Regions from separate parts of the Paenibacillus sp. 23TSA30-6 genome, predicted to be linked through region 1. Evidence: predicted binding sites of a transcription regulator. Region 1 holds the regulator's gene; the other holds the start of a gene.
What was found. The regulator CtsR, encoded in region 1, represses protease genes until heat stress. The targets are predictions, from matches to a motif close to ATGGTCAATAAAGGTCAAACA.

Region 1 (14,906 bases):
ACCCACCACCGTACTGTTTGGCGGTACCTCTTTTAGCACAACCGAGTTGGAGCCAATGTTGGACTGCGCCCCAATCGTAAAAGAGCCTAATATCTTGGCCCCAGAGCCTATAACCACATTATTCCCAATCGTAGGGTGGCGCTTCCCTTTCTCTTTCCCCGTCCCTCCAAGAGTGACCCCCTGGTATAATACGACATCATCACCAATCTCGCAGGTTTCCCCAATGACAACTCCCATGCCATGGTCAATGAACAGCCGATCTCCAATACGAGCACCGGGATGGATTTCAATCCCTGTCATAAACCTCGATACTTGCGATATAAAACGAGCTAGAGTACACCAGTTTCGCAGATAAAACCAATGTGCGGTTCGATGTGCCCAAAGTGCATGAACGCCGGAATACGTAAAAATAACCTCCAGCTTGCTCCGGGCGGCCGGATCATTATCCAAAACAGTCTGAATGTCGGATTTGATATGTCTGAACATGTCGCCCCTCCTATTTCCCCCATTTCCTTGCCGCATCTCCACACCACTCCGCGTTTCGCCAATTTTTGCATTCGACAGCACGCTTCGACATTTTTCACCTTTAACAAGTTTGAGTCTGATAAAAATGAAAAAGCGCCTCCGCAGCCTAAGCTGCAGAGACGCATGAACGTGGTCCCACTCTGCTTCGGGCATACCTGCTGCATATAAGCAGAGAAGCCCGTCTTTGGCGTCCGGTAACGAGAACGATTCGGCACACCCTTGCCACATCAGCAGTCGACGCTAATTGGGTTCGGGCGCACGGCTCCCAGGCGCATTTCCTCCGCAGGTCATCTGGACGGCTTCCAGCCCCGGGGTTCCCCTCGGCCGTCCTCTCTGGCAAATGCCCTTATGCAGTGTACTTCTCCTGTTCTCAGCCTTTACACGTAAATATCAATCCGTATCAATGGAGTCATTATAGCGAAAAGACAACAAATTGACAAGAAATATCAGCCTTTAATTTGTGCCTTGAGACGGTCCAGGACCTTGTCACGTCCGAGCAGGAAGATCGTTTCGTTCAAATCGCGTCCATGAGTTTGACCTGTAAGGGCCACACGAATCGGCATGAACAACTGTTTCCCTTTAAAGCCAGTTTCCTTTTGAACTTCCTTGATCAGCTTGGCCATTTGTGGAGCGGTAAATTCCTCGCTCACTTCAACCTTGCCAGCAAAGGCTTTAAGTACTTCAGGAACCTGCTCTTCGGCCAATACTGCCGCCGCTTCAGCATCAAGCTCCAGATGCGAACGGAAAAACAGCTCAGACAAAGCCACAATGTCGGACGCAGAGGTCATTTGTTCCTGATATAAGCGAACAAGAGCCTTAGCCCAATTCTGTTGTTCCTCCGATAATTCATTCGGTAACAGCCCCGCTGCTTGCAAATGAGGAATCGCCATACCAGCAATCCGCTCAGGATCGGCTTTTTTAATATAATGATTGTTCAGGTAAGCCAGCTTGTTCGTATCAAAGACAGCCGGACTTTTGGACAAACGGTTAGGATCGAAAATCGAAATCAATTGTTCCCGGTCATAAATTTCTTCTTCGCCTTCCGGGGACCAGCCCAGCAGCGCAATAAAATTGAATATAGCTTCTGGCAAGTAGCCCAATTTGTCGTACTGCTCCATGAACTGAATAATGGACTCGTTGCGTTTGCTAAGCTTTTTGTGATCATCGCCCACGATCAGTGTCATATGACCAAAGATTGGAGGCTCCCATCCAAGCGCTTCAAAGATCATCAATTGTCGCGGTGTATTGGAGACATGGTCCTCGCCCCGCAACACATGTGATATTTTCATCAAATGATCGTCTACTGCTACAGCGAAGTTATATGTCGGAATACCGTCTTTTTTGACGATAACAAAATCGCCGCTTTCCTTCGAATTAAACGTAATTTGGCCTTTGACCATATCATTAAACGTATATTCGCGATCTTCTGGTACGCGGAAACGGATACTTGGTACACGACCCTCCGCTTCGAATGCCTGACACTGTTCCTCCGTCAGATCACGGTGCTTCCCGGAGTAGCGTGGTGTCTCCCCACGTTCCGTCTGTTCTTCACGTTCGCGTTCCAGTTCTTCTTCGGTGCAGTAACAGCGGTAAGCCAGGCCACGATCCAGCAGATCCTGCCAATAGGTTTTGTATATATCCAAACGTTCAGTCTGACGGTAAGGTCCATACTCGCCTCCGACATCCACGCTTTCATCCCAATCCATACCCAGCCATTTCAGATATTTAAGCTGGCTCTCTTCCCCGCCTTCAATGTTGCGTTTCACATCTGTATCTTCAATACGAATAATAAATTTGCCACCTTGGTTCCGAGCATACAAATAATTAAACAAAGCCGTTCTGGCATTTCCAATATGCAGATGCCCTGTTGGGCTTGGGGCATAACGTACACGAACTTCCGTGCTCATAAAATCTCCTCCAAATCTAAGTTCTCAAGATGATAGCATACCCTTTACAAGACAGACAACCGATTGAGCCGCGATTCCTTCACCCCGCCCGGCAAAGCCAAGCTGCTCCGTCGTAGTTGCCTTAACGTTTACCTGGGAAGGATCTTCTGCTTCCAACGCACGAGCGATAACTTCATTCATCTGCGGGATGTAAGATGCCATTTTGGGCTTTTGCGCAATAATCGTAGAATCAATATTCCCCAAGCGGTATCCCCGCTCTTTGGCCAAACTCCATACATGCTCCAGCAACTTGAGACTGTCGGCATCCTTGAATTCGGGATCGTTATCCGGAAAGTGCTTCCCGATGTCACCCAGACCGAGCGCGCCCAGAATAGCGTCGCTAACCGCATGCAGCAGCACGTCAGCATCGGAATGACCCAGCAATCCCTTTTCATAAGGAATATTCACGCCCCCGATAATGCACGGCCTTCCTTCCACCAGTTGGTGGACGTCAAACCCTTGTCCCACTCTGATCATCTGATATCCTCTCCCTCTGTCTTTACCCATAACGCCGCCATATCCAAATCCTCAGGCGTGGTAATTTTGATGTTTTTGTAGCTGCCCTGAACGACAGTCACCGGAATCCCTAATCGCTCCACCAGCATAGAATCGTCTGTCCCCAAAAATCCCGCCTGGTCCGCTTTCTCATAGGCCCGCAACAGATCGGAAAGACGAAAAGTCTGTGGCGTTTGAATACTCCACAGACTTCGGCGATCCGGCGTTGCTGTAATGATACCATCCCCGTTCACTTGCTTGACTGTATCCTTTACAGGCACCGCCGCTACAGAAGCACCGGTACGCATAGCTGTCTCCAGGCACGAACGTATAAGCTCAGGTTGAATGAGTGGACGCACACCATCATGCACCATCACCCAATCTGCTTGCAGGTGGCTCAGACCGCGATATACCGAATGCTGGCGTTCACTGCCACCAGCCACCACTTGTACATCCTTGCTGATCCGGTATTGACGAATCCATTCTTGGCAGCGCTCGACATCTTCTGCCCCCGTCACCATCACCATTTCATCCACTTCGGGCATGGCTGCGAATATTTCAAGTGTATGTATGAAGATGGGCTTGTCCCGCAAAAGCAAAAATTGCTTGCTTTCCGGCGTTCCCATACGGGAGCCGCGCCCGGCCGCCACAATGACGACTCCTACCCGATTGTTCATTGAAATGACTCCTGCCTTGATCGCATCTGGACGATCCGTATGATTACACATCTACTTCATCATACCGCGTTTATTGAGCTTTTTCCAATAATTTCGGTTTGGCAAAAATCATACGCCCCGCAGAGGTCTGAAGTACGCTTGTAACCAGCACCTCCATCAGCGAACCGATGTAGTCACGTCCGCCTTCCACAACGATCATCGTACCATCATCCAGATAGGCCACACCTTGCCCATGCTCCTTGCCGTCTTTGATAATCTGCACCATAATTTCCTCACCGGGCAGCACTACAGGCTTCACTGCATTTGCCAAGTCATTAATATTCAGCACCGATACACCTTGAAGCTCGCACACCTTATTCAGGTTAAAATCGTTCGTTACCACCTTACCCTGTAGCACCTTTGCCAGCTTGACCAGCTTGCTGTCGACCTCTGAAATCTCCTCAAAATCGCCTTCGTAAATCAATACATTTACATCCAACTCTTTTTGAATCTTGTTCAAAATATCCAGACCTCGCCGCCCGCGGTTACGCTTGAGCAAATCCGACGAATCTGCAATATGCTGAAGCTCCTCCAGCACAAATTCCGGAATAACAATCGTGCCTTCGATAAAACCCGTCTTGCAAATATCCGCAATACGTCCGTCTATAATCACGCTGGTGTCCAAAATTTTATGTTCCTCCAGCTTGCGTTCTTCCACACCCGTATGTCGACCAAAAAATCCCGAACTCCAAAATGAGGACAGCTCGTCCCGCTTTTCCAGTCCGACCATCACACCCACATATCCGCATACGATGGTAACAGCCGTTTGAATCAGTTGACCTGGTGCCCCCAGCCATGACAAGAGCGGGTAAACTGCTAAGGAAAGGATCAAGCCCACCGCCAATCCAATCGCACCTGCCATCATCTCGTTCATTGGAATCCGTACCAAACCTTCGATCCCCTGCTGTAAACGATTCGCCACAGCTGTTCCGGCGAGCGAACATCCAGCCATAAATAACACAGCTCCCGCAATCATCCAAACAGCCATTCCCGGTAAAGAACCATCACTCAACCACTGGGGCAGCCATGATACGATACCTCCTACCCGATGGTATAACGTATAGCCGAACCATGCTCCGCACAATCCTGTAAAAGTTAAAATAGCCTTTCTTAACATCGAGTCTCTATACCTCCTTTGTTTTCTTTTTGCACCCTGATATTTATTGGTTATACATCACTTTCCCTACCAGTATGATCCAATTCTCCCGCAACTAACCCTATGTATTTGATTTTTTATGCATAAAAAAAGCATCTATCTCCCTGAAATGATTCAAGGATATAAATGCTTTATTGTTTTCTCGCCTAATTCTAATGTTGTGAATGACGGTATTGGTCATCCTGTTCTTCCTGAGTGGAACGTCCCCGTCCGCGCCCGCGTCTACGTGACAGCTTACGGATATTCAGTTTCATGCCATACAATGCATACAGCACCAACGGTACGAAAATCAGCTTCGATAATTGATCCGGGAATTTAACTGCCAGTACAACGGCAGCAACCACAACCCATGGAGCGATCCAGATCGCTTTCTTCGGAAGGCCCACCTTTTTTAAATTCGGATATTTCATCGAGCTGACCATCAAATAAGAGACAAGCAGCATCGCAACCGACATGTATAACATAGAGACATCATTATGAAACAAAGATAAAGTCGCCAGCACTCCACCTGCTGCCGGAATCGGCAAGCCTGTAAAATAACCCGGGACACCGGGACGTACATTAAAACGAGCCAAACGTAACGCTCCACACATCGGAAAAATAGCCGTAACCGTCCAGGCCAAAGCCGAATTAGCATCATGAAAAGCAACCATGTACATAATAACTGCGGGAGCTACACCAAAAGATATCATATCTGATAAGGAGTCAAGTTCTTTACCGAATTCGCTCTGGGCATTTAGCGCCCGGGCCATTCGTCCATCCAGTCCGTCCAACAACATGGCGACAATAACCATAATAGCGGCAAGACTGTATTTTCCGTCTACGGCCAATAAAATGGCGATCATTCCGAGAAACAAGTTACCCAAGGTACACATGTTCGGAATTGATTTGGTAATCATCTCTTCACCTCAATGTATGAATTGTTCCATTATAATCCTTTCACTGTATTACATTTACATTTGCCTGTCAATGAAAACTTGTTCCTGCAATCGTTTGAGTCCCTCTTTAATGGTACGCGCACGGACTTCTCCAATGCCATCTACTTCATCCAGTTCTTCAATCGTCGCTGTCATAACATGCGGAAAACGTCCAAACCGCTCCACCAGATTGTGAATGATCACATTCGGTAGACGTGGTATCTTGTTCAGCACCCGATAACCGCGCGCCACGATATATTCTTCTGATGTCGCAGCCGAAGACGGGTATCCCAGCAAACGCACAATATGATTTGCATCCAGCAGCTCATCGTCCGTGGAACGCTTGAGGCCCAATATAATGCCACGAATTTTCTCATCGCTATCGTCTTTGGCATAATCCTTATACAGTAGCCAGGCCTCTTCCTCGATATTACTGACAAGCTCATCCATCTGCATGCTAATTAAACGGCCCTCATTCCCAAGCTCGTTAATAAATCGTTTGATTTCCATTTTGATGCGCAGCACCATTTCGATCCGTTGGATGACATTTACGACTTCGGGCATGGTAACCAATTCTTCAAATTCGGATGCCGTCAAATTCGTCGAGGCTTGCCCTAGCACGGATCTATACTTTTCTAGCGTCTGAATGGCCTGATTGGCTTTCGTTAAAATAACCCCGATTTCCTTGAGCGCGTATCTCAGCGTTCCCTGATACAATGTAATAATATTACGCCGCTGGGAAATGGACACGACTAACTTGCCAGTTTGCTTGGCAACCCGCTCCGCTGTCCGGTGACGAATACCCGTTTCAATCGATGAGATAGAAGAATCGGGAATCAATTGCGTATTTGCGTATAAAATTCGTTTCAAATCCTCACTCAGTATGATGGCACCGTCCATCTTAGCCAGTTCATACAAATAGTTCGGTGAAAAATCACAGTTAATCGAGAAGCCGCCGTCCACGACCTCCATTACCTCCGGGCTATAGCCAACGACCAGAAGAGCGCCCGTTTTGGCGCGCAGCACGTTTTCCAGTCCGTCGCGAAAGGGAGTTCCCGGTGCCACAAGCCGCAGCAAATCATTCATTTTATCCAGTTGGCTCGCTTCTTTCATTCTCATTGCCCCCTAATCTAATGCGGCTGCCAATGCATCTGCCACCGTTCCTACTCCTACAATTTGTATCCCTTTCGGATGCGTCCAGCCCTTCAGACTCTTCTCCGGCATAATCACCCGTTTAAAACCCAGCTTCTCTGCTTCCCGCACACGCTGCTCCGCTCGGGATACAGCGCGCACCTCACCCGTCAACCCCACCTCGCCAAAAATCACATCGTACGGCTTGGTAGGCGCATCCCGAAAGCTGGAAGCAATACTCACCGCTATAGCCAGGTCCACCGCTGGTTCATCCAATTTTACGCCCCCGGCCACATTTAGATACGCATCCTGATTTTGCAAAAACATACCCATCCGCTTTTCCAACACGGCTATAATCAATCCCATTCGGTGATGGTCAACCCCTGTACCCATTCGGCGCGGAGAAGGAAAATGTGTAGTCGCAATCAGCGCTTGCAGCTCAACTAATACAGGTCGGGTTCCTTCCATACTGGCGACGACTGTGGAACCAGCCACCCCTAGAGGTCGTTCGGACAAGAACAGCTCGGAAGGATTCGACACCTCACGCAAGCCGCTTTCAACCATTTCAAAAATACCAATTTCATTCGTAGAGCCAAAACGATTCTTAACCGCACGCAACAGCCGATACGTATGATGGCGCTCTCCTTCAAAATAAAGCACACAATCGACCATATGCTCCAACAGACGCGGGCCTGCAATGGCCCCTTCCTTGGTTACATGTCCTACCAGCACCGTTGCAATACCTAATCCCTTGGCAATCCGCATAAAACGTGAAGTACATTCCCGTACCTGTGCTACACTCCCCGGCGCACTCGTCACCTCAGGCAAATATACAGTCTGGATAGAGTCAATCACCAGAAACTCCGGTTTCAAGCTGTCTACCGCTTCTTCAATCGTCTCCAAATTCGTCTCACATAATACGTATAAATTGGGGGACAAGGCACCGAGACGGTCTGCACGCAGCTTCGTCTGACGAACGGATTCCTCACCTGACACATAAAGCACCTTTAAACCGGTTAAAGCCAGCTCATTCGATGTCTGTAGCATAAGCGTAGATTTTCCAATCCCCGGATCACCGCCCACCAGAACGAGTGAACCCGGCACCACGCCTCCCCCGAGCACGCGATTCAATTCGCCAATTCCCGTCAAAATTCGTGCTTCTTTACCACTCTCCACTTCGATAATAGGAAGCGGTTTATCTTTTGTGCTATGAGTAAGAAGGGAAGAACCCATTCCTTGAGTTTTAACAACGCTTTCCGTTTCCTCCACCATGGAATTCCATGCCTGGCATCCGGGACATTTTCCATACCATTTGGGCGATTCATAACCGCACTCCGTACAGGAAAATTTAGTTTTCACTTTAGCCATACTTTGTTCCTTGGCTCCTTATATGACAACGATCAATGTCGGATTTATCTTCACACAGCCCGGAAAGAGCTGTAACAATAAAAGTTTACCATTGAAGCTTGGCGGACGTAAAGCGATATCACAAACTTTTCCAAAGCACTTATCCGACCGTTCCACAGTGCTTTATGCACAAAAAGGGTGCCTTCGCCACAGCTTTTCAGCCTGCGAGACACCCTTTCTGACCACTTTTATTGTGCTAACCTATCGTACTTCTGTCCTTTTGGGCAAAAGCCGAGGATTATCGTTAACTCTTATTGCCTACTCAGTACAATGCTCAGGACTTCGCAGATACGTTATCCTTTTTCGTTACGGTCAACGCACCGTTCTCTTCATCAATGAAGAGAGAATCACCTTTAGTGATATTACCCGACAGCAACTCCTCGGACAGACGGTCCTCGATATGCTTCTGGATTGCACGACGCAATGGACGCGCACCATACGCCGGATCAAAGCCTGCCTTCGCAAGGAATGCCTTAGCCTTGTCTGTCAACTCAAAGTCCACCTCGTACTCATTCAGACGCTTACGCAGCTCTTCGGACATAAGCGACACGATTTCGGCAATGTGTTTTTCTTCGAGAGAATGGAAAACGATAATTTCATCAATCCGGTTCAAGAACTCGGGACGGAAGCTTTTCTTCAGTTCATCCATCACTTTGCCCTTCATGTTATCATAATCCGCTCCAGCGTCCACAACAGCTGTAAAGCCGAGCGTGGAGTTACGTTTGATCGCCTGTGCACCCACATTGGATGTTAGGATGATGAGTGTGTTGCGGAAATCGACAACACGGCCTTTGGAATCCGTCAGACGTCCATCTTCCAGCACTTGCAGGAGAATGTTGAATACTTCTGGATGTGCTTTTTCAATCTCATCCAGCAGAACGACGGAGTAAGGTTTACGACGTACCTTCTCAGTCAGTTGACCGCCTTCTTCATATCCAACATATCCTGGAGGCGCTCCTACCAGACGGGACGTGGAATGCTTCTCCATGTATTCGGACATATCGATTCGGATAACCGCATTTTCATCTCCGAACATGGATTCAGCCAAAGCGCGTGCCAGCTCGGTTTTACCAACCCCGGTTGGACCGAGGAAAATAAAGGAGCCGATTGGACGTTTCGGATCTTTCAGACCGGCACGTGCCCGGCGAATAGCCCGGCTAACTGCCTTAACTGCTTCATCCTGCCCAATGACCCGCTCATGCAACAACTCTTCCATGTTCAGCAAGCGATGCGTTTCTTCCTCTTTCAGCTTGCTGACCGGAACACCTGTCCAGATCGCAACGACCTGAGCAATATCCTCCGGTGTTACTTCGGAATCTGTACGTCCCTGTTGCTCTTTCCATTGGTTTTTCGTAACATCCAGCTCTTCACGAATTTTCTGCTCTGTATCACGCAGTGCAGCCGCCTTTTCGAACTCCTGGCTTTGTACAGCCGAATCCTTTTCCTTACGGATATCTTCCAGACGGTTTTCCAGCTGTTTCAGGTCTGGCGGTACCGTGTAGGAATTCAGCCTTACCTTGGAGCCTGCTTCATCAATAAGGTCAATTGCTTTATCCGGCAGGAAGCGGTCGGTGATATAACGATCCGACAATTTTACTGCCGCTTCAATGGCTTCATCCGTAATTTTCACACGGTGATGCGCTTCATAACGGTCACGCAGGCCATACAAGATTTGAATAGCTTCTTCTGGAGAAGGCTGATCTACCGTAATCGGCTGGAAGCGACGTTCCAAAGCAGCGTCCTTCTCAATATATTTGCGGTATTCGTCCAGCGTTGTCGCACCGATGCATTGCAGCTCGCCACGTGCCAGAGCAGGCTTTAAAATGTTGGAGGCATCAATTGCACCTTCCGCTCCACCTGCACCGATCAGCGTATGCAGCTCGTCAATGAACAGTACGATATTTCCGGCCTGACGAATCTCGTCCATAATCTTTTTCAAGCGATCCTCGAATTCACCACGATATTTGGTACCTGCTACCACAGAACCCATATCCAGTGTCATAACACGCTTGTCACGCAGCGTTTCGGGAATCTCATTGGCAATAATTTTTTGAGCCAGTCCTTCGGCAATTGCCGTTTTACCTACCCCTGGCTCACCGATCAGAACCGGATTGTTCTTCGTACGGCGGCTGAGCACCTGAATTACACGCTCAATTTCCTTACTACGCCCAATGACAGGGTCCAGATTGTTTTCCTTCGCAGATGCCGTCAAATCACGTGCCAAGCTGTCCAGCGTTGGTGTGCTGACATTAGCCGGAGCACCGTGATGGCTGGAAACAGCCTCGCTGCTGCCAAGCAATTGAAGCACTTGCTGACGTGCTTTGTTCAGGCTGATACCCAAGTTATTCAGTACACGGGCTGCTACACCTTCGCCTTCACGGATAAGACCGAGCAAAATATGCTCTGTACCTACATAGGTATGGCCCAGCTTACGAGCTTCATCCATAGACAGCTCGATAACCTTTTTGGCGCGTGGAGTATAGGCAATGTTCGTCGGTTGTTCTTGACCGCGTCCAATCAGCGTTTCCACTTCATCCTGAATTTTTTCCAGTCCTAGCCCTAAACCAATCAAGGCTTTCGCTGCAATTCCTTCACCTTCACGAATGAGGCCGAGCAAAATGTGCTCCGTGCCAATGTTGTTGTGTCCCAATCGAACAGCTTCTTCCTGAGCCAAGGCAAGCACTTTTTGTGCGCGTTCCGTAAATCTTCCAAACATCATATATCCTGCACCTCCACAGTGTGTATTTCAGATCATTCTATATATTAAAGGGTTGTGCCTAATTTTTGCCGGATCAGCTTCGCCCGGTACATATCGCGCTCACCGGTATTCATTTTATCACCAAAGCTTTTTTGCAGAAATCCGGGTTGCGTCATCACATTCAGCTCATTCATCGCTGCGGTGGATGGACGCTCCAAAATCCCCAAGTCCACGCCAAGACGTACATCGGACAACCGCTGTGCGGCCTCCTTGGAATCCAGTACCGCTGCATATGACAAAATACCGAATGAACGCATCACCCGATCTGTAATCCGCAGCATGGACTCATTCATCAGCCGTTCCCTGGCGGAACGTTCGTGCTCTATAATTTGCAGCACAACGCCATGCAGATTTTCGATAATTTCCGCTTCGGTTTGTCCCAGTGTAATCTGATTGGATACCTGAAACAGATTGCCGACCGCTTCGCTGCCTTCACCATAAATACCGCGAACGGTAAGACCTACCTGTGAAACAGCAGACAAAATGCGGTTAATCTGATGAGTCATGACCAGTGCGGGCAGATGCATCATCACTGAAGCTCTCATCCCTGTGCCAACATTCGTCGGACAACTGGTCAGAAAACCTCTACGATCATCAAATGCATAATCGACATGCGCCTCAAATGCATCATCAATAACCATAGCACGTTCCCAAGCTTCTCTAACCTGACATCCCGGATATAAGCACTGGATACGCAGATGATCCTCTTCGTTTATCATAACACTAACCGATTCATCATCGCTAATCAAAACAGCACCGTTACGAGATTCGTTCGCCAAATTAGGACTAATCAAATGCTTCTCAACTAGCACCTGCTTGTCGATCTCATCCAACTCGGATATTTTCAGGGTATGAAAGGTACCAAAGCGTCCTAAATCATCATACTGAAGGATATCCGTCAAGCGTTGAAGTGCTTCTTCCGACTGCTGGTTGGTAGCAAGCATGGGAAAAGGCAGATGCTGCAAGTTACGCGCAATTCTCACCCGGCTACTAATGACAATCTCTGAATCCGCAGCATCACCACGCATCCAATCACTTAGCGGCTTTTCCGTAAACCGGATATTAGGCATTACGCATCCCCTCCTACTCTTCACAAACTTTACTCTTCAGTCATTTCTTTTTCAAGCTCTCTGATTTGATCCCTAAGCTCAGCGGCTGATTCGAATTCTTCCTGTACAATATGTTGTTGCATCTCTTTTTTCAGATCGTCAATTTGCCGTTTAACCTTCAATCGACCTCCGGTGCGAACCGGAACCTTGCCCACATGGCTCGTATTGCCCTGCACACGCTTGAACAACGGGTCCAGACGGCTGTCAAAATATTGATAGCACGACGGGCACCCAAAGCGTCCCAGCTTACTGAACTGTGCATAGGTCATGCCACACTCCTTGCATTGCAGGTTCTGCGGACCGCTATGGCCTGGCGACTGGCTCTTTGTACTGGATTCGAAATCCAGCATACCCGACAATAGGCTATGAATTGAAAAGCCATTAGGTGTACCAGGGATCATCTCCCCTTTTTCCTTCGCACACGTCTCACAAATATGAAACTCTGTCTTTTCGCCATTCACAATTTTGGTGAAATGCAAAGTTGCCGGCCGTTTATTACATTCTTGGCACAGCATAAAAGCACCTCCTTCAGCGTCAGGATTTTTACAAATCCCTACATCCAAATCTTGAATCACACGCTATCTGGCCACCAGCAACGAAATCAGCATAGCCTTAAGCAGCCTTGCCCGTAGCTGGTCACGATAGGGAAGCTTCAGCAATAATGTGTCCCTTGATAAAGCGGCCTTCATTAAACCAGCTTCCCTTTTGCTTAAAAAACGGGCTTCCTCCAACTGATAAATCAGTCCTTCCGCTGCCGATTGACTAATTTCCTCTCCAATGCTTTGATGGAGATGGGTATGGATCGCATGCTGTGCGGGCAGTTGAATTCGCTGAATGCGAATGTATCCCCCACCACCGCGCTTACTTTCCACCACATAGCCTTTTTCCAGCGTAAAGCGGGTACTGATTACATAATTAATTTGCGACGGCACGCAGGAAAAGCGGTCAGCCAAATCATTACGCTGAATTTCCACTAAACCTTTGGGACTTTCCAGCAATATGCTCTTCAAATATTGTTCAATAATATCGGAAACATTGCGCATTTCATCATCCTCCACTAACGGAAACGCAAATATTCAGTACATTTCACGCTCCACAGAGTCCGCCGTATATTGAACTTAACCAAACGGTAAAGTCAGTAATCTAAGCCAGTAGTGGAGCTAATTCACCCTCCGTCCTCACTTAAAAACATCCCGTTTAGCTTCTAGTGTGACCTTTATTCGTAATAGATCATACACCTTTCCTCACGCCCATGAGATTACAGTGGATGTTTATCAACAAATCAGGTCTATCTTTTCATGCTGTGTTGGTGTCAATGTATTATATACGGCTAAAAACTCAGCGTATTCACACCATTCTAATGAAGCACTACAGGCTCCATTGACTTTGACTTTCTTTGACTATATTCACATTATAGCACAAAATATATTTTTGCCAAGGGGTCAATATCATTTTTCGCAATCTAATTATGTTTTATACAATATAAGAAAAACTCTTCCCTTTACGGAAAGAGTTCTGAAAAATATCGTTAAAATCATCCACACTTTATAAAAGGTATTTAAGCTATATTCCCTAAAAAATGAAGACTCAGGAGCATTTAAGATCGTTACAATTAGAAAAAATCCAGCAAAAATGTTTGTGTTACCGGTATTACACGTTCTAATGCAGATACAGACTCGCTGCGCCCTGTAATACGACTCCACTTATACAGATCATCAGGCCGCTGATAGCCAAGCATCAGGGTGGTCAGCGATTGGATACTCACACTCAAGTCAGCTTCTATTGCGTCCTCGGAAGAACTGTTTGAATCCACTCTGTCCAAATGTCCTTGCCCTTCCGCGGTGACCGTCAATGTCCATATTCCTTCATTCCATGGAGCATATCGATCTGTCAGATATAAGTTCAAATGTGTTTCCTCTCCCATGGCCTCAAAAGGATATTTCTCCACAAAAGCAGCAGCATCTACAATACGGCCCATAAAATAAGGCACTGTTTCCTGCTGAATTCGTGGATCATCCAGTAGAAATGGCAGCTTATCATCGGCCGGAATGTAAATAAATTTACCTTGGGTTATCATCGAATCATGATTGGCAAAATACGTCCACAACGCCCGCCGTGCCGTTTCATTAATATATACCAGTTCGTCGCAATTCAATTGCTTATCTTCAATTTTGTATAAAGCATATCCCTGAGGATCGCCTGCTTCAGAGTAGTACACTACGGTTCGGTAGTTTTTATTTAATGTCCGCTCTTGCCACCATTCCTTGTTTCGTACCAGTGTACCATTATAACGCGAAGCGTAGGCTTGATACACTTGGTCCAGCTCAGAAATATCCTTCACATCCCGTTTGACCGTACCTTTGGTTTTAAGCTTGGCAGGGAATTTATCAATCGGAATGATATACTTTTTGTATTCAATATACGTTTCCCATCCAAATTTACGATAGAAGGCAAAGGAGAAAGGATGTAAAAAAGAAAGACTCTGCCCCGCATCCTTCATCTCTTCAAGCGCATGCGTTAAAAGGCGTGAAACCAGACCCCCGCGCCGTTTTTCCGGCCACGTTGCCACACCAGCGATGCCCCCCATGTCAAAAACCTGACCTTGTATGTATACCTGTAGCGGTAACAAAGTCAGCTTCGCATTCAAGTCCGTTCCGTCGAATATCCCCCAAGTTTGTTCTGGTTTGAATTTCTTTTTGGATTTCTCCAGATCCTCCGAGGACATTGTAAACTGAAAAGCATATTG
Region 2 (14,906 bases), on a different contig from region 1:
CACTTTGGCTGGAATATCTGGATCGGCTTGCCCCGGAAGTCCCAATTGTTCAGCATACTGAGGGATGGGCAGCGGCGCTGGAATACTTGACAGCCAAAATGCATCATCATTCGGTGACCTATCAGGAAGTAGCTGACCGTTATGGTATTTCCGTATCGACCGTAAGTCGCTATGCACGCCAGATTGACAGCGTGTGCGGTATCAAGCAGAAGATGAAACAGCCGCTCTCCACGTTTAAAAAGCGGGTCTGAGACCTGCTCCAAACACCACTTGAAGGAGGCAACAAACGTATGTATAAATCCATAATTATTGGTACAGGTCCTGCAGGCTACACAGCCGCTATTTATTTGGCGCGCGCGAACATGAATCCACTGATCATTGAGGGAATGCAGCCCGGCGGGCAGCTTACCACAACGACCGAAATTGAAAATTTCCCGGGTTTTGAGCAAGGTATCCTCGGACCTGAGTTGATGGATAACATGCGCAAGCAGGCCGAACGCTTTGGCGCTGAATTTACTTCTGGCTGGGTAGAGGAAGTGGATTTCAGCAAGCGCCCTTTTAAAGTGAAGGTAGAGGGAAAAGGCATCATTGAGGCGGAGTCGGTGATTATTGCTACAGGAGCGTCCGCCAGATATCTTGGTATTCCGGGTGAGCAGGACAATGTGGGACGCGGAGTCAGCACTTGCGCGACCTGCGACGGCTTCTTTTTCCGTGGGAAGAAAATCATTGTAGTGGGTGGCGGCGATTCAGCCATGGAGGAAGCGAGCTTCCTGACCCGGTTTGCTTCCAGCGTAACCTTGGTTCACCGTCGCGATGAGCTGCGGGCGTCTAAAATTATGCAGGATCGCGCACGGGAAAATGAAAAAGTACATTGGGCGTTAAACCGGACTCCTGTGGAGGTCGTAACGGGAGAGACGGGATTAAAGGGCTTGAAGGTACACAATAATGAGACGAATCAGGATGAGCTGCTGGAGGCAGATGGTGTGTTCGTGGCCATCGGACATACGCCTAATACGGGCTTCCTGAACGGTCAAATCAGTACAGACGATCATGGTTATATTCAAGTGAAGCCAGGAACGACAGAAACGAACATTCCCGGGGTATTTGCCTGCGGGGATGTGCAGGATAACCGTTACCGTCAAGCCATTACGGCTGCAGGAACGGGCTGTATGGCGGCTATGGACTGCGAGAAATATCTCGAAGGTAGCGCTGTTCATGACTGGAGCGAAACATTGGATCAATAAAGAAAGCTACAGGATACAATATGGCTAAGGTGAGGGCGATTGATAGGCCCTGTTAAGACGTGCCTTGGATTCAGGAAGAGAAAGCCTGCTGCATCTGCACAGGCTTTCTCCTTTTTATGGATGATGAGACCTGAAGTTCCGCTAATTCTGCGCTTTCCAACAGGGAAGTGTCCTTGACCGTAACCGGGGCTTCAATTATAGTTGGAACGTAGGTAATTATTATGAAGTCAAGATTTTAATCATATATTTCATACACAGTTTTTAAGTAAACATAAAGGTGGCTTGGAACATGTCTGAAAGTATCTATGTGGGTGTCGATTTGGGCGGTACAGCAATCAAGGTGGGCATTTGTAATGGAGACGGACAGCTTTTGCACACATATGAAGGACCAACGGAAACAGCTAAGGGCGTAGACGTTGTGATCAGCAATATCGAAAAATATGTGCGGCACATTGTTGAGCAATCTCCCTATGAATGGGATCAACTGAAGGGTGTCGGAGCGGGAGTTGCTGGTTTTACGAATGTTCGCGAAGGTATTATAGTCCTCGCTCCCAATATTGGCTTTCGTGACGTACCGATCCGTGCGCTGTTGGAGGAACGGATTGGCAAGCCTGTAAGAATAGACAATGATGCTAACGTCGCTGCACTTGGCGAGGCTTGGGCCGGGGCGGGCAAAGGCATAGAAAACTGCGTATGTTATACCCTGGGTACGGGTGTAGGCGGTGGTATTATTATTAATGGTAAAATATATCAAGGTTTCTCAGGTATGGCTGGAGAAATTGGCCATATGAGCGTCGTACCGGATCTGGAGGCCATTCAGTGCGGATGCGGCAAAATGGGTTGTCTGGAAACCGTATCTTCTGCAACGGGCATTATCCGTATGGCAAATGACGCTGTGGAACGTGGAGATCGGACTTCTCTGGCGCTGGAAGCTCAAATCGCCGCCAAGGAAGTATTTGATGCGGCCAAGGCCGGGGATGAGGTCGCGCTGCGTATTGTGAAGCGGGCTGCCTTTTATTTGGGAAAATCTATGGCAGCGGTTGCCACCGTGTTAAACCCGGAGCTGTTTATTGTAGGCGGGGGTGTTTCCAAAGCGGGTGATTTCTTGTTCGAAGAGATGCGTCTGGTATTTGCCAAACTGGCACCTGAGCCGCTCCAGCAAGGGGTATCTATTGTTCCGGCATCGCTTGGCAATGACGCAGGTATCGTAGGAGCAGCCGGTTTGCTGCTGCGCTCCTGATCCATAGGTTACTGACATAGAGCGAAGAAGCAAAAGGAGAGGGAAGTCCATATGACAGACAACTTAAAAAACGCTGCGCCGTGGGCAACACTCATTATTATTACGGGAATGTCAGGCGCAGGGAAGACCATTGCAGTGCAAAGCCTGGAAGATTTGGGCTTCTTCTGCGTTGATAATTTACCGCCTGTGCTGATTCCCAAGTTTGCTGAATTAATTGAGCAGTCCAACGGTAAGATAGGCAAAGTGGCGCTGGTAATTGACTTGCGTGGGCGAGAATTTTTTACGGCTTTGTCGGAATCATTGAACTATATTAAGGATCATTTTACGATTCATTGTGAAATTTTGTTCCTGAATGCCAATGACGGTGTTCTCGTACAACGATACAAGGAAAGCCGTCGTCGCCACCCGCTTGCTCCGGATGGTATGCCTTTGGACGGAATACGACTGGAGCGCAAAATGCTGGAAGAGCTGAAAAGCTCGGCAACACAAGTCATTGATACAAGTGTGATGAAGCCTGCAACCTTAAAGGCGCGGATTATTTCCCGATTTTCTCATTTGGAGAGCAGCATGCTTTCCGTAAATATTACCTCGTTCGGCTTCAAATATGGTATTCCCATTGATGCCGATCTTATATTCGACGTGCGTTTCCTGCCCAATCCTCACTATGTGGACCAATTGCGGCCACACACCGGACAGGACAGCGATGTGTATGATTATGTTATGAAATGGCCTGAGACTCAGGCATTTCTGACCAAACTGTTGGATATGTTACATTTTTTGATTCCGCAATACCGCAAGGAAGGCAAGAGCCAGGTCATTATCGGTATCGGCTGTACCGGCGGTAAGCATCGTTCTGTCGCGATATCTGAATATTTAGGAAAAATGCTGGGTGCCAGTGAAACAGAATCGGTTTCTGTTTCACATCGGGATGCTGATCGCGACCGGCATTAAAGAGGTGAAAACATGAAAGAGACCGGATCACAACGGGAGCGCCCTCGTATTGTTGTTATGGGCGGCGGAACCGGCTTGTCCGTCATGCTGCGGGGGTTGAAACAAAAGCCGCTGGATATTACGGCTATTGTTACAGTCGCTGACGATGGTGGAAGCTCCGGGATATTGCGCAGTGAGCTACAAATGCCCCCTCCGGGGGATATTCGTAATGTGCTGACTGCACTGGCTGATGTAGAGCCGGTGATGTCCGATATGCTGAAATACCGTTTCGGCGCAGGATCAGGATTGGCAGGCCATAGTCTGGGCAACCTGATTTTGGCGGCGATGACCGATATATCAGGAGATTTTGTGACGGCGGTGCGTGAGCTTAGCCGTGTATTTGCTGTACGGGGGCGTGTGCTGCCGGCGGCTGAAGAAGGCGTTGTGCTGAGTGCCGAAATGGAGGATGGCACGGTGGTTACCGGTGAATCCAAAATCCCGGAAGCGGGCGGCAGAATCAAACGTGTTTTTCTTGAACCGACTCACGTGGAGCCGTTGCCTGAGGCTGTAGAGGCTATTAATGAGGCCGATGCGATCCTGATCGGTCCTGGCAGTCTGTACACCAGCATTTTGCCGAATCTGCTCGTACCGAAGCTTGCAGAGGCTGTGGTGAAATCAGACGCTATCAAGATATTCGTCTGCAACGTTATGACTCAGCCGGGCGAAACGGATGGATATACAGTGGGGGACCACCTGCAGGCTATTTATGAGCATGTAGGGCATCATCTGTTTGATTATGTGATCGTCAATAATGGAGAAATTCCGCCTCAGGTACAAGAAATGTATGCCGAGCAGGGTGCCAAGCCAGTTCAAGTAGACATGGGAGAGCTGACTGAGCGGGGGTATAAAGTGGTGGCAGATACGCTTGTTCTGTTCCGCACCTATTTACGGCATGATGCCGACAAACTGAGCCAGCACATTTACCAATTGGTACAAAACTGGATATTAAGAAGGAGGTGAGTCCCTTGTCCTTTGCGGCACAAACAAAAAAAGAGCTTACGATGATTGAAAGCCAGCCCTGCTGTGAAAAAGCGGAACTATCTGCGCTCATACGTATGCTCGGGTCCGTACAACTGTCCAACAAAAGGGTGATATTGGACGTGTCCACAGAAAATGCCGCGATTGCAAGGCGGATTTACTCCTTGATCAAAAAGCATTTTCAAGTTCATATTGAGCTGCTTGTACGGAAAAAAATGCGCCTGAAAAAAAATAACGTGTACATTGTCCGCATTCCAAGCGGTGTACAAGAGCTGTTGAAGGATCTTTACATCGTATCAGAAGGGTTCGTGTTCACGGACGGGATTAATCGGGATATCATTCGGAAAAACTGTTGTAAGCGGGCTTATTTGCGTGGCGCTTTTATGGCAGGTGGCTCTGTGAACAATCCGGAGGGATCGTCTTACCATCTGGAGATTTCCTCGATGTATGAGGAGCATTGCCAGGCGCTGGTCGATCTGGCGAATGAGTTTCATCTGAATGCCCGCTGCATTGAGCGAAAAAAAGGCTTTATTCTCTACATCAAGGAAGGCGAAAAGATCATTGAGCTACTCAGCATCATTGGCGCGCATCAGGCTTTGTTCAAATTCGAGGATGTCCGCATCATGCGCGATATGCGAAATTCCGTGAACCGGATTGTTAATTGCGAAACGGCTAATCTGAACAAGACGATTGGAGCTGCTGTCCGGCAAATTGAGAATATCAAGTTGCTGGGGAGGGAAGTCGGGCTGGATACGCTGCCAGATAAGCTGCGGGAGGTGGCGGAAATACGTCTCGCTCATCCTGATTTGAATTTGAAAGAAGTCGGGGAAATGCTCAAAGGGGTCGTGAGTAAATCGGGTGTAAATCATCGTCTTCGCAAAATTGACGAGATGGCTGACAAAATCAGGGGAGAAAATGGCCTGATTCCATAAAAGGAGTGTCTGTGGGGCTTCTGCCCCGGTTTTTTTAGTTTTTTTTCTAGTGTCTGTCCCGGGTTAATGTTATAATGTGATAAATAAAATGGAGTAAGTAGTGTCCAGATTTATTTGATGAGGGGGTAAGCTGACATGTCAAAACATCCGGTAGTCGTACGCTTGAAAACAGGACTGCACGCCAGACCTGCTGCGTTGTTCGTACAGGAAGCGAATAAATATTCATCTGAGATTTTTGTGGAAAAAGAAGACAAAAAGGTTAATGCCAAGAGTATTATGGGTATTATGAGCCTTGCCATCAGTACAGGTACTGAAATTAACATTAGTGCTGAAGGTGCGGACGCCGAGCAGGCTGTAAACGCTTTAGTAAGTCTGGTTAGTAAGGTAGAGCTGGAAAATCAATAAACAAACATCTGCTTTGTGATATGGTAAATGCTCTTAGTGAAAAGCCCCTTTGGGGGCTTTTTTTGTATCCGGAAAAACAGAGTGGTCAATCCCCCGCTGAGCTGCTCCAATGGGGGTCTCTTTGAATACCGCCGCTGTGTTTGGCCCAAGCTACAAGTAATTTACATCCTGTGGTGGTACTCTGTTCGGAAATATGGTGCCTAACTGCAACCTTTTCCCTTTGTTTCCGTCTGGAAGGTACACACATCATCAAGAAAAGAGGGCGAATATGATGAAACATTGGACAAAAGCTGCAAATACAGCAGTTCTGGCAGGAGCATTATTGGCAGGAGTAGTAGCGGGAGGATTATGGACAGGAGCAGATCGCGCCTATGCCGCGTCAGCATCTACGACGGTAAGCAGTGTAATTAATGTGAGTGGCAGCGGGGAAGTATTGGTTAAACCCGATATTGCCTATCTATCCATCGGCGTACAATCTGAAGGAAATACAGCAGCCGCTGCCCAAAAAGCCAACGCCGCTAAAATAAGTAAGGTCACACAACTGCTGAAAGAAAAGTGGAGCATCAGTGCGGACGATATTCAGACGAGCCAGTTCTACGTGCAGCCTAACTATACCTACGACGAAAAAGCTGGACAGAAGCTTAAAGGCTATATTGCCAACCATACACTTTCCGTTAAATACCGTGATTTGGATAAAATCGGTCAATTGCTGGATGGGGCCACACAGTCCGGAGCGAACAACGTGGATAACGTGCGTTTTTCAGTAGAGAACTCTTCAGCTTATGAAGAAGAAGCTATTGCAAAGGCGTTGGGAAATGCTCAATCCAAAGCGAATGCTGTAGCGAAGGCAACCAAACGAGGGCTTGGAACTCTCCTGAACGTAACGGTAGATGGGGGAGATGCCCAAATCTTCACACAACGTGAGGCTGCTATGAGTAAAGCGCTCTTGGATACAAGCGGCGGAACAGAAATACAATCCGGTCAAGTGACTGTGAAGGTCCAAGTATCGGCACAATACGAATTGAACTAACGTACAGATTATAACGAAGCCACGAGCGTCCTGCTTTATTTGCAGGATGACTTGCTGGCTTTTTTATATGTCGAAACTATTTTGTAATGAGTCTGTAATAGCTGGGCCCCCTAGATGTACAGATTGAAATCGGAGAGTGTACAGATTGTAAACAACGAACATTGGGGTATAGATATAATAAGTAAAGTAATCAATACACAGTACACATCTACAACAGGAGGAATACTACATATGAACAAGCATACAAAAAAATGGGGCTCCGCACTGCTGGCAGCGGGAATTTTAGTAGGAGTCGCAGTTGTTCCCGTTTCCTATATCGAGGCAGCTTCATCCAAACAACAGACTACAGCACAGCAACCAGGTGTTTCTATCCAATGGAATGGTAAAGCGTTGGCCACCAAAGGGATTCAGGTGAACGGAAGCACATTGATTCCCGTAGCAGCATTGCGGGACAGCCTGGGGATTCCGGTGAGTTATGATGCCAAAACAGCGACTTATACCGTAGGTAGTGGGTACAACAAGCTTTTCGTCATGTCCTCTTCCTCGTATACCTATGTCAATGTTAACGGAATCAGCACGCGTAGTATGATCGCCAAACAGATCGCCGGGAAGCTGTACATTCCTATGAGTCTGCTGAAAGACTATCTGGGTATCGATGCTCAGTGGAATGCAGCTCAGAAAACAGTAACATTGAGTAAAAGCAAGCTAAATCCGATCACGATTACGTCCCAATCTCTTCCGGCTTCGAGTGATGCAAAGGTTTCCTACAAGGTTAAGTACCCGCAAATCAGCGGTGGCCAGCTAAACCCTGAAGCTCAGCAGGCCATTAATAGTATGCTCAAAAAGCAAGCGGAGGGAGTACTGGCAGCAGGCAAAAAGCAAGTAGCAGAGGGTGAACCTACAGTAGAAAGACCGTATACTTTCAGTAATGATTTTGCTATTGCCCATAACCAACAAGGGATTTTGAGCATCATTATGGAGGATTACTCCGATACGGCTGGTGCTCATGGTATGACGGCCCGTAAAGGATATACGTTCTCACTCGCTGATGGGAAATTGCTGCAATTGTCTGACGTGCTGAAGGCCAATCCTAATTACAAACAGTTTCTTAATAGCGACCTGAAGAAAAAAATTAATGGTCCAATGGTGAATGAAGGCGGCTTTGGTGGCTTCAAGGATATTGCGGCTAATCCAAATTTTTATGTAACGAATAGCGGTGTGACGATTGTGTTTGACTTGTATGAGTATGGGCCTTATGCGTATGGTATTCCTGAGTTCACTTATTCGTTTGGTCAATTGTTGCCTCAAGGCAGCAAGCCTTTTGCTGGACAGAATGAGTAGTACAGATGAATCATTTGGATTATTTATACCCAAAAGAACAGTAAACCCAAAAAAAGCTGCCTACCGGAAACAATTATCCGGTAGGCAGCTTTTTTGGTTTACCAGCTATTCAGAGACAATAATTCGTTCTCTTATACACCTTCTGGAGAGGAGCTAGTTAGCACTTTATCAATAATACCGTATTCCTTGGCATCATCTGCGGACATGAAATAGTCACGGTCGGTGTCTTTTTCAATGCGCTCCAGTGGTTGGCCTGTGCGATCTGCGAGAATGCGGTTCAATTTGTCGCGCATTTTCAGAATGCGGCGGGCGCGGATTTCAATATCCGTTGCTTGACCTTGCGCGCCACCCAGCGGTTGGTGAATCATAATCTCGCTGTTTGGCAAAGCAAAACGTTTGCCCTTGGCACCTGCGTTCAGCAAGAACGCACCCATGGAAGCCGCCATACCTACACAAATCGTAGATACGTCAGGTTTAATATATTGCATCGTATCGAAAATGGCCATACCGGCTGTGATCGAACCGCCAGGGCTGTTAACATACAAGTGAATGTCTTTTTCAGGATCTTCGGCAGCCAAAAACAGCATTTGCGCAATAATAGAGTTGGCTACAACGTCATTGACGTCCGAGCCCAACAAAATAATGCGATCCTTCAACAGTCTGGAATAAATGTCATAGGCGCGTTCGCCGCGGTTACTTTGTTCTACTACCATAGGAACATAGCTCACGTCAAAAAACCTCCCTTTAATATCGTTAATGGATTTGGTGGACATGCCGATTACACGTCCCTATTTATAAACTGTTACCGTATTAACCACATGATAAACAATTTCAAACAAAAAGTCAAAGAAAGTCAAACTAATGGTCAAAAAAAAGAGCCCTCTGCGCTCTAGTTGGTTAAAATAGTATATAGAAGCTTTAAACATTCATAAAAATGGCGCGCCCGCGAGGAATCGAACCTCGATCTCAGGCTCCGGAGGCCTACGTCATATCCGTTGGACCACGGGCGCACAGCTAATTGGAAACAAAGATGATTATATGATATACGGCATTGAATTGCAAGCTTTTATTACGTGCGCATATTCACATAAAAAGTTGAGAAATATAGGTTCAGATAGACTTGCATGTAGAGCAAATATTGGTTAAGATATACGTGGGACTTAAAAAGTTAACCCGGGACGTTTTAAGACCAGTTAGTGATATAGCATTAGAGACAGAACTTAGAAGTGTGCGGGAGTGGAAAGCATGCGAAAGATATTAGAAATACAGAAGCAGCTTCTGCCCGACCTCATGGATGTTTTGAAAAAAAGGTACACAATCCTGCATCAGATTATGCTGTCCGATGTTATTGGACGCAGAACGCTGGCGGCTTCACTAAACATGACCGAGCGCGTGTTGCGCGCCGAAACCGATCTTCTTAAAGCCCAAGGGCTGATTGAGATTGAGAGTGTGGGCATGAAGGTGAGCAAAGCAGGACTGGATCTGCTGGAACAGCTGGAGCCGATTGCGAACAACTTGTTCGGCCTGTCCCAATTGGAGGATCAGATTCGCCAAGCCTATGGTTTGAGGAAGGTGGTTGTCGTTCCAGGGGATTCGGATGCTTCTCCTTTAACGAAGCAGGAGCTGGGCCGTGCTGGGGCAAAAGCGCTGCTGGGCGTTATGGACGACGAGGATGTGGTCGCCGTAACAGGTGGCACGACGATTGCCGACGTGGCGGACCAACTGACACTACCTGCTAATGGCCCACTTAAGGGCGGATGGTTCGTACCGGCACGTGGGGGTTTGGGAGAAAGCATGGAAATGCAGGCGAACACAATTGCTTCCACAATGGCTCGTAAGGTCGGCTCACAATACCGTCTGCTCCATGTACCGGATTTGCTCAGCAATCATGCTTACAACTCCCTGCTTGAAGATACGAATATTCAGGATATTTTGAGCCTGATTCGAGAGAGTCGGATCATCATTCACGGGATAGGCAACGCTATAGCGATGGCACGCAGACGCAAGCTTGACCCCGAAACCTTTGCCCAGATCAGCAGTGAGGGCGCGGTTGCCGAATCGTTTGGCTATTATTTTAACGAAGACGGCGTCGTTGTTCACAAAATGCTGACGCTTGGACTCCGTTTGGAGGATATCAGGCGTACCGAGACGGTTCTAGGCGTAGCTGGAGGTAAGAGCAAGGCGGCCGCTATTCATGCAGTGCTGCGTTTCGGGCAGGAAGATATTCTTGTCACCGACGAAGGCGCTGCTGCTGAAATTGTAAGCCATTATTTGAATGGTTAATACGGATTTATTAATTGTGTTGTCTTGACGGGCTTTCGGGTCTGTCTTGAATATATAAACTAAACGAACTTTGGGAGGAACTCACTCATGACAGTTAAAGTTGGTATTAACGGTTTCGGACGTATTGGACGCCTTGCTTTCCGCCGGATTCAAAACGTGGAAGGTATTGAAGTAGTAGCAATTAATGACTTGACAGATTCCAAAATGCTGGCACATCTGTTGAAATATGATACAACACAAGGTACTTTCCAAGGAGAAGTAGAAGTACACGATGGCTTCTTCAAAGTTAACGGTAAAGAAGTTAAAGTTTTGGCTAACCGCAACCCTGAAGAACTGCCTTGGGGAGACCTGGGCGTAGATATCGTTCTGGAATGCACAGGTTTCTTCACAACTAAAGAAGCTGCTGAGAAACATTTGAAAGGCGGCGCTAAAAAAGTTGTTATCTCCGCTCCAGCTACTGGCGACATGAAAACTGTCGTTTACAACGTAAACCATGAAATTCTGGACGGTACTGAAACTGTAATCTCCGGTGCTTCTTGCACAACGAACTGCCTGGCTCCTATGGCTAAAACACTGCAAGACAAATTTGGTATCGTTGAAGGCCTGATGACTACAATTCATGCTTACACTGGCGACCAAAACACTTTGGATGCTCCACATGCTAAAGGTGACTTCCGTCGTGCTCGCGCAGCAGCTGAAAACATCATTCCTAACACAACTGGTGCTGCTAAAGCCATCGGTCTGGTAATTCCTGAACTGAAGGGTAAACTGGATGGCGCGGCTCAACGTGTACCAGTAGCAACTGGTTCCCTGACTGAACTGGTAACTGTTCTGGAGAAAAACGTAACTGTTGAAGAAATCAACGCTGCGATGAAAGAAGCTTCCGATGCTGAAACTTACGGCTACACTGAAGATCAAATCGTTTCTTCCGACATCAAAGGTATCACTTTCGGTTCTTTGTTTGACGCAACTCAAACTAAAGTCCTGACTGTTGGCGACAAACAACTGGTGAAAACTGTAGCTTGGTACGACAACGAAATGTCCTACACAGCACAATTGATCCGTACGTTGGAATACTTCGCTAAATTGGCTAAGTAAGAACAGTCTTATCGCGCAACATCATAGAGCGGAAACAGCAGTTATTGTTTCCGCTCTTTATATATCAAAATGTGCCTTAAATTCCTGTTTCGTAAAATTAAAAGGGTGCGGAGGAATATGGAGATGAACAAAAAGAGCGTACGTGATATAGAACTGAATGGAAAACGGGTGTTTGTTCGTGTAGATTTTAACGTTCCGGTTGAGGACGGTAAAATTACGGATGACAAGCGTATTCGTGAAACCTTGCCAACGATTAACTACCTGATTGAAAAAGGTGCAAAAGTTATTTTGGCGAGTCACTTTGGACGTCCAAAAGGTCAGGTTGTTGAATCCATGCGTCTGACTCCTGCTGGCGTGCGTTTGTCTGAACTGCTCAAAAAGCCTGTTGTTAAAGTGGACGAAGCAGTTGGTGAGGCTGTTAAAGCGAAAGTGGCTGAACTGCAAAACGGCGACGTGCTGTTGCTTGAAAATGTACGTTTCTATCCAGGAGAAGAGAAAAATGATCCTGAATTGGCGAAGCAATTTGCTGAGCTGGCTGACATTTTCGTGAATGACGCATTTGGTGCAGCGCACCGTGCTCATGCTTCCACAGAAGGTATCGCGCATCTTCTTCCGGCTGTTTCCGGCTTGCTGATGGAGAAAGAATTATCTGTAATCGGTAAAGCTCTTTCAAACCCAGATCGTCCTTTTACAGCCATTATCGGCGGTTCCAAAGTAAAAGACAAAATCGACGTGATTGACAACCTGCTGAACATTGCAGATAACGTAATCATTGGCGGCGGTTTGGCTTATACATTTTTTAAAGCTCAAGGTCATGAAGTGGGTCAATCCCTACTGGATGAATCTAAACTGGACGTAGCTCTTGGATTTATCGAAAAAGCGAAGAAACTCGGCAAAAACTTCTACCTTCCGGTAGATATCGTTATTTCTGACGATTTCAGCGCTACAGCGAACACGAACATTGTGGACATCGACGGTATTCCTGCAGATTGGGAAGGCGTGGATATCGGACCGAAAACACGTAAAATCTATGCAGATGTTATCAAAAACTCCAAATTGGTTGTTTGGAATGGACCAATGGGTGTATTTGAAATGGAGCCTTTCGCTGGCGGTACGCGTGAAGTAGCGGAAGCTTGCGCAACAACAGAAGCATACACCATCATTGGTGGCGGTGATTCTGCGGCAGCGGCTGAGAAGTTCCATCTGGCTGACAAAATGGATCATATCTCTACTGGCGGCGGCGCATCCCTTGAATTTATGGAAGGCAAAGCACTTCCGGGTGTTGTTGCACTCAACGATAAGTAATCAAACGTACTGCGTATAATAAATGCTTTAGGGCACCTAATAGTTAGGAGTTGAAACCATTGAGAACACCGATTATCGCGGGTAACTGGAAGATGTTTAAAACCGTACCAGAAGCTAAAACTTTCATCGAAGAGATCAAAGGCAAAGCAGAGGTTGCAGGGGTGGAAAGCGTGATTTGCGCACCATTTACGAATCTTCCTGCTCTGGTTGAAGCAGTAAAAGGTACATCTATCAAAATCGGCGCACAAAACCTGCACTTTGCAGAAGACGGCGCATTTACAGGTGAAATCAGCGGCGGGATGCTGAAAGATCTGGGCGTAGACTACGTTGTGATCGGACACTCCGAGCGTCGTGAATATTTTAACGAAACAGACGAAACGGTGAACAAAAAGGTTCATGCGGCATTCCGCCACGGCTTGACTCCAATCGTATGTGTAGGCGAAAAGCTGGAAGACCGTGAAGCGGGTCAAACCAAAGAGGTTGTAAAAGTGCAAACTGTAGCAGCTTTTGCTGGTTTGGCTAAAGATCAGGCTGCACAAGTGGTTGTTGCTTATGAGCCAATTTGGGCCATCGGAACAGGTAAATCCTCCACTTCGCAGGATGCGAATGAAGTCATTTCCTATATCCGTAGTTTGTTGAAAGAACTGTACGATGAAAATACAGCCAATGCTGTACGGATTCAGTATGGTGGCAGCGTGAAACCTGAAAATGTGGCTGAATATCTGGGCCAAAGCGACATCGACGGCGCACTTGTAGGTGGCGCTAGTCTTCAACCAGCGTCTTACATCGCGCTTGTTGAGGGGGCGAAGTAAGATGACAGTACCAAAACCGGTAGCCTTAATTATTATGGATGGATTCGGACTGCGCGAAACTGTGGAAGGCAATGCGGTTGCACAGGCGAACAAGCCGAACTACGACCAATACTTAAGACAATACCCTCATTCAACGCTTACAGCGTCTGGTGAAGCGGTGGGTCTGCCGGAAGGGCAAATGGGTAACTCCGAAGTAGGTCACCTGAACATCGGCGCTGGCCGGATTGTATATCAGAGTTTGACCCGCATTTCGAAGTCCATTCGCGAAGGCGAGTTCTTCCAGAATGAAACTTTGCTTAAAGCAGTACAGCATGCCAAGAAGAACAACACGAAGCTTCATCTGTACGGACTTTTGTCCGATGGTGGCGTGCATAGCCATATTAGCCATCTGTTTGCTATGCTGGATTTGGCGAAAAAAGAAGGTTTAACAGAAGTATACATTCATGCATTTATGGATGGACGCGATGTTATGTCTGACAGCGGCGTGGACTTCATGCAGCAGCTGATCGCCAAAATTCAGGAAGTGGGTATTGGTAAAATCGCGACTGTACAAGGACGCTATTATGCCATGGACCGCGACAAACGTTGGGAGCGTGTAGAGAAATCTTACCGTGCAATCGTGTACGGCGAAGGTCCTCAATATACAGATCCAATGGAAGCGTTGAAAGAATCGTATGAAAAATCGGTGTTCGACGAATTTGTGGAGCCGACGGTTATTGTGAAGGCTGACGGAAGCCCTGTAGGGCTGGTCGAAAGCAATGACTCAGTAATCTTCCTGAATTTCCGTCCTGACCGTGCGATTCAATTGTCTCAGGTATTTACGAATAAGGATTTCCGTGGCTTTGATCGTGGACCGAAATTGCCAAAAGATTTGCACTTTGTTTGCCTGACATTGTTCAGTGAAACGGTTGAAGGCTTTGTAGCCTACGAACCGAAAAACCTGGATAACACATTTGGTGAAGTATTGGTGCAAAACAATAAAAAGCAATTGCGTATTGCCGAGACCGAAAAATATCCGCACGTTACCTTCTTTTTCAGTGGCGGTCGTGATGTAGAACTGCCTGGCGAAACTCGTATTTTGATTAACTCGCCTAAAGTGGCTACATATGACTTGCAGCCTGAAATGAGCGCGTACGAGGTTGCGGATGCTGCTGTTAAGGAGATCGAAGCCGACAAGCATGATGCGATTATCCTGAACTTTGCCAATCCGGATATGGTTGGACACTCCGGCATGCTGGAGCCAACGAT

Region 2: a site for CtsR is predicted at 9,000-9,020, ahead of clpP (ATP-dependent Clp endopeptidase proteolytic subunit ClpP). Genes of this name have one in related genera too.

What each region holds. Positions count from the first base shown of each region.
Region 1 covers NZ_SLTL01000031.1:291-15,196, reverse strand. Annotated here, with positions in the region: gene cysE (serine O-acetyltransferase) at 1-486, opposite strand, end outside; gene gltX (glutamate--tRNA ligase) at 972-2,432, opposite strand; gene ispF (2-C-methyl-D-erythritol 2,4-cyclodiphosphate synthase) at 2,457-2,948, opposite strand; gene ispD (2-C-methyl-D-erythritol 4-phosphate cytidylyltransferase) at 2,945-3,643, opposite strand; gene E0698_RS21955 (PIN/TRAM domain-containing protein) at 3,714-4,799, opposite strand; gene pssA (CDP-diacylglycerol--serine O-phosphatidyltransferase) at 4,991-5,737, opposite strand; gene disA (DNA integrity scanning diadenylate cyclase DisA) at 5,792-6,868, opposite strand; gene radA (DNA repair protein RadA) at 6,881-8,254, opposite strand; gene clpC (ATP-dependent protease ATP-binding subunit ClpC) at 8,568-11,012, opposite strand; gene E0698_RS21930 (protein arginine kinase) at 11,057-12,121, opposite strand; gene E0698_RS21925 (UvrB/UvrC motif-containing protein) at 12,151-12,675, opposite strand; gene E0698_RS21920 (CtsR family transcriptional regulator) at 12,739-13,203, opposite strand; gene E0698_RS21915 (GNAT family N-acetyltransferase) at 13,773-14,906, opposite strand, start outside.
Region 2 covers NZ_SLTL01000025.1:17,917-32,822, forward strand. Annotated here, with positions in the region: gene E0698_RS20005 (tetratricopeptide repeat protein) at 1-251, shown strand, start outside; gene trxB (thioredoxin-disulfide reductase) at 291-1,244, shown strand; gene E0698_RS20015 (ROK family glucokinase) at 1,534-2,484, shown strand; gene rapZ (RNase adapter RapZ) at 2,536-3,435, shown strand; gene E0698_RS20025 (gluconeogenesis factor YvcK family protein) at 3,448-4,434, shown strand; gene whiA (DNA-binding protein WhiA) at 4,440-5,384, shown strand; gene E0698_RS20035 (HPr family phosphocarrier protein) at 5,520-5,789, shown strand; gene E0698_RS20040 (SIMPL domain-containing protein) at 6,061-6,819, shown strand; gene E0698_RS20045 (DUF3298 domain-containing protein) at 7,051-8,160, shown strand; gene clpP (ATP-dependent Clp endopeptidase proteolytic subunit ClpP) at 8,292-8,888, opposite strand; tRNA gene E0698_RS20055 (tRNA-Arg) at 9,096-9,170, opposite strand; gene E0698_RS20060 (sugar-binding transcriptional regulator) at 9,406-10,443, shown strand; gene gap (type I glyceraldehyde-3-phosphate dehydrogenase) at 10,531-11,541, shown strand; gene E0698_RS20070 (phosphoglycerate kinase) at 11,665-12,846, shown strand; gene tpiA (triose-phosphate isomerase) at 12,906-13,658, shown strand; gene gpmI (2,3-bisphosphoglycerate-independent phosphoglycerate mutase) at 13,660-14,906, shown strand, end outside.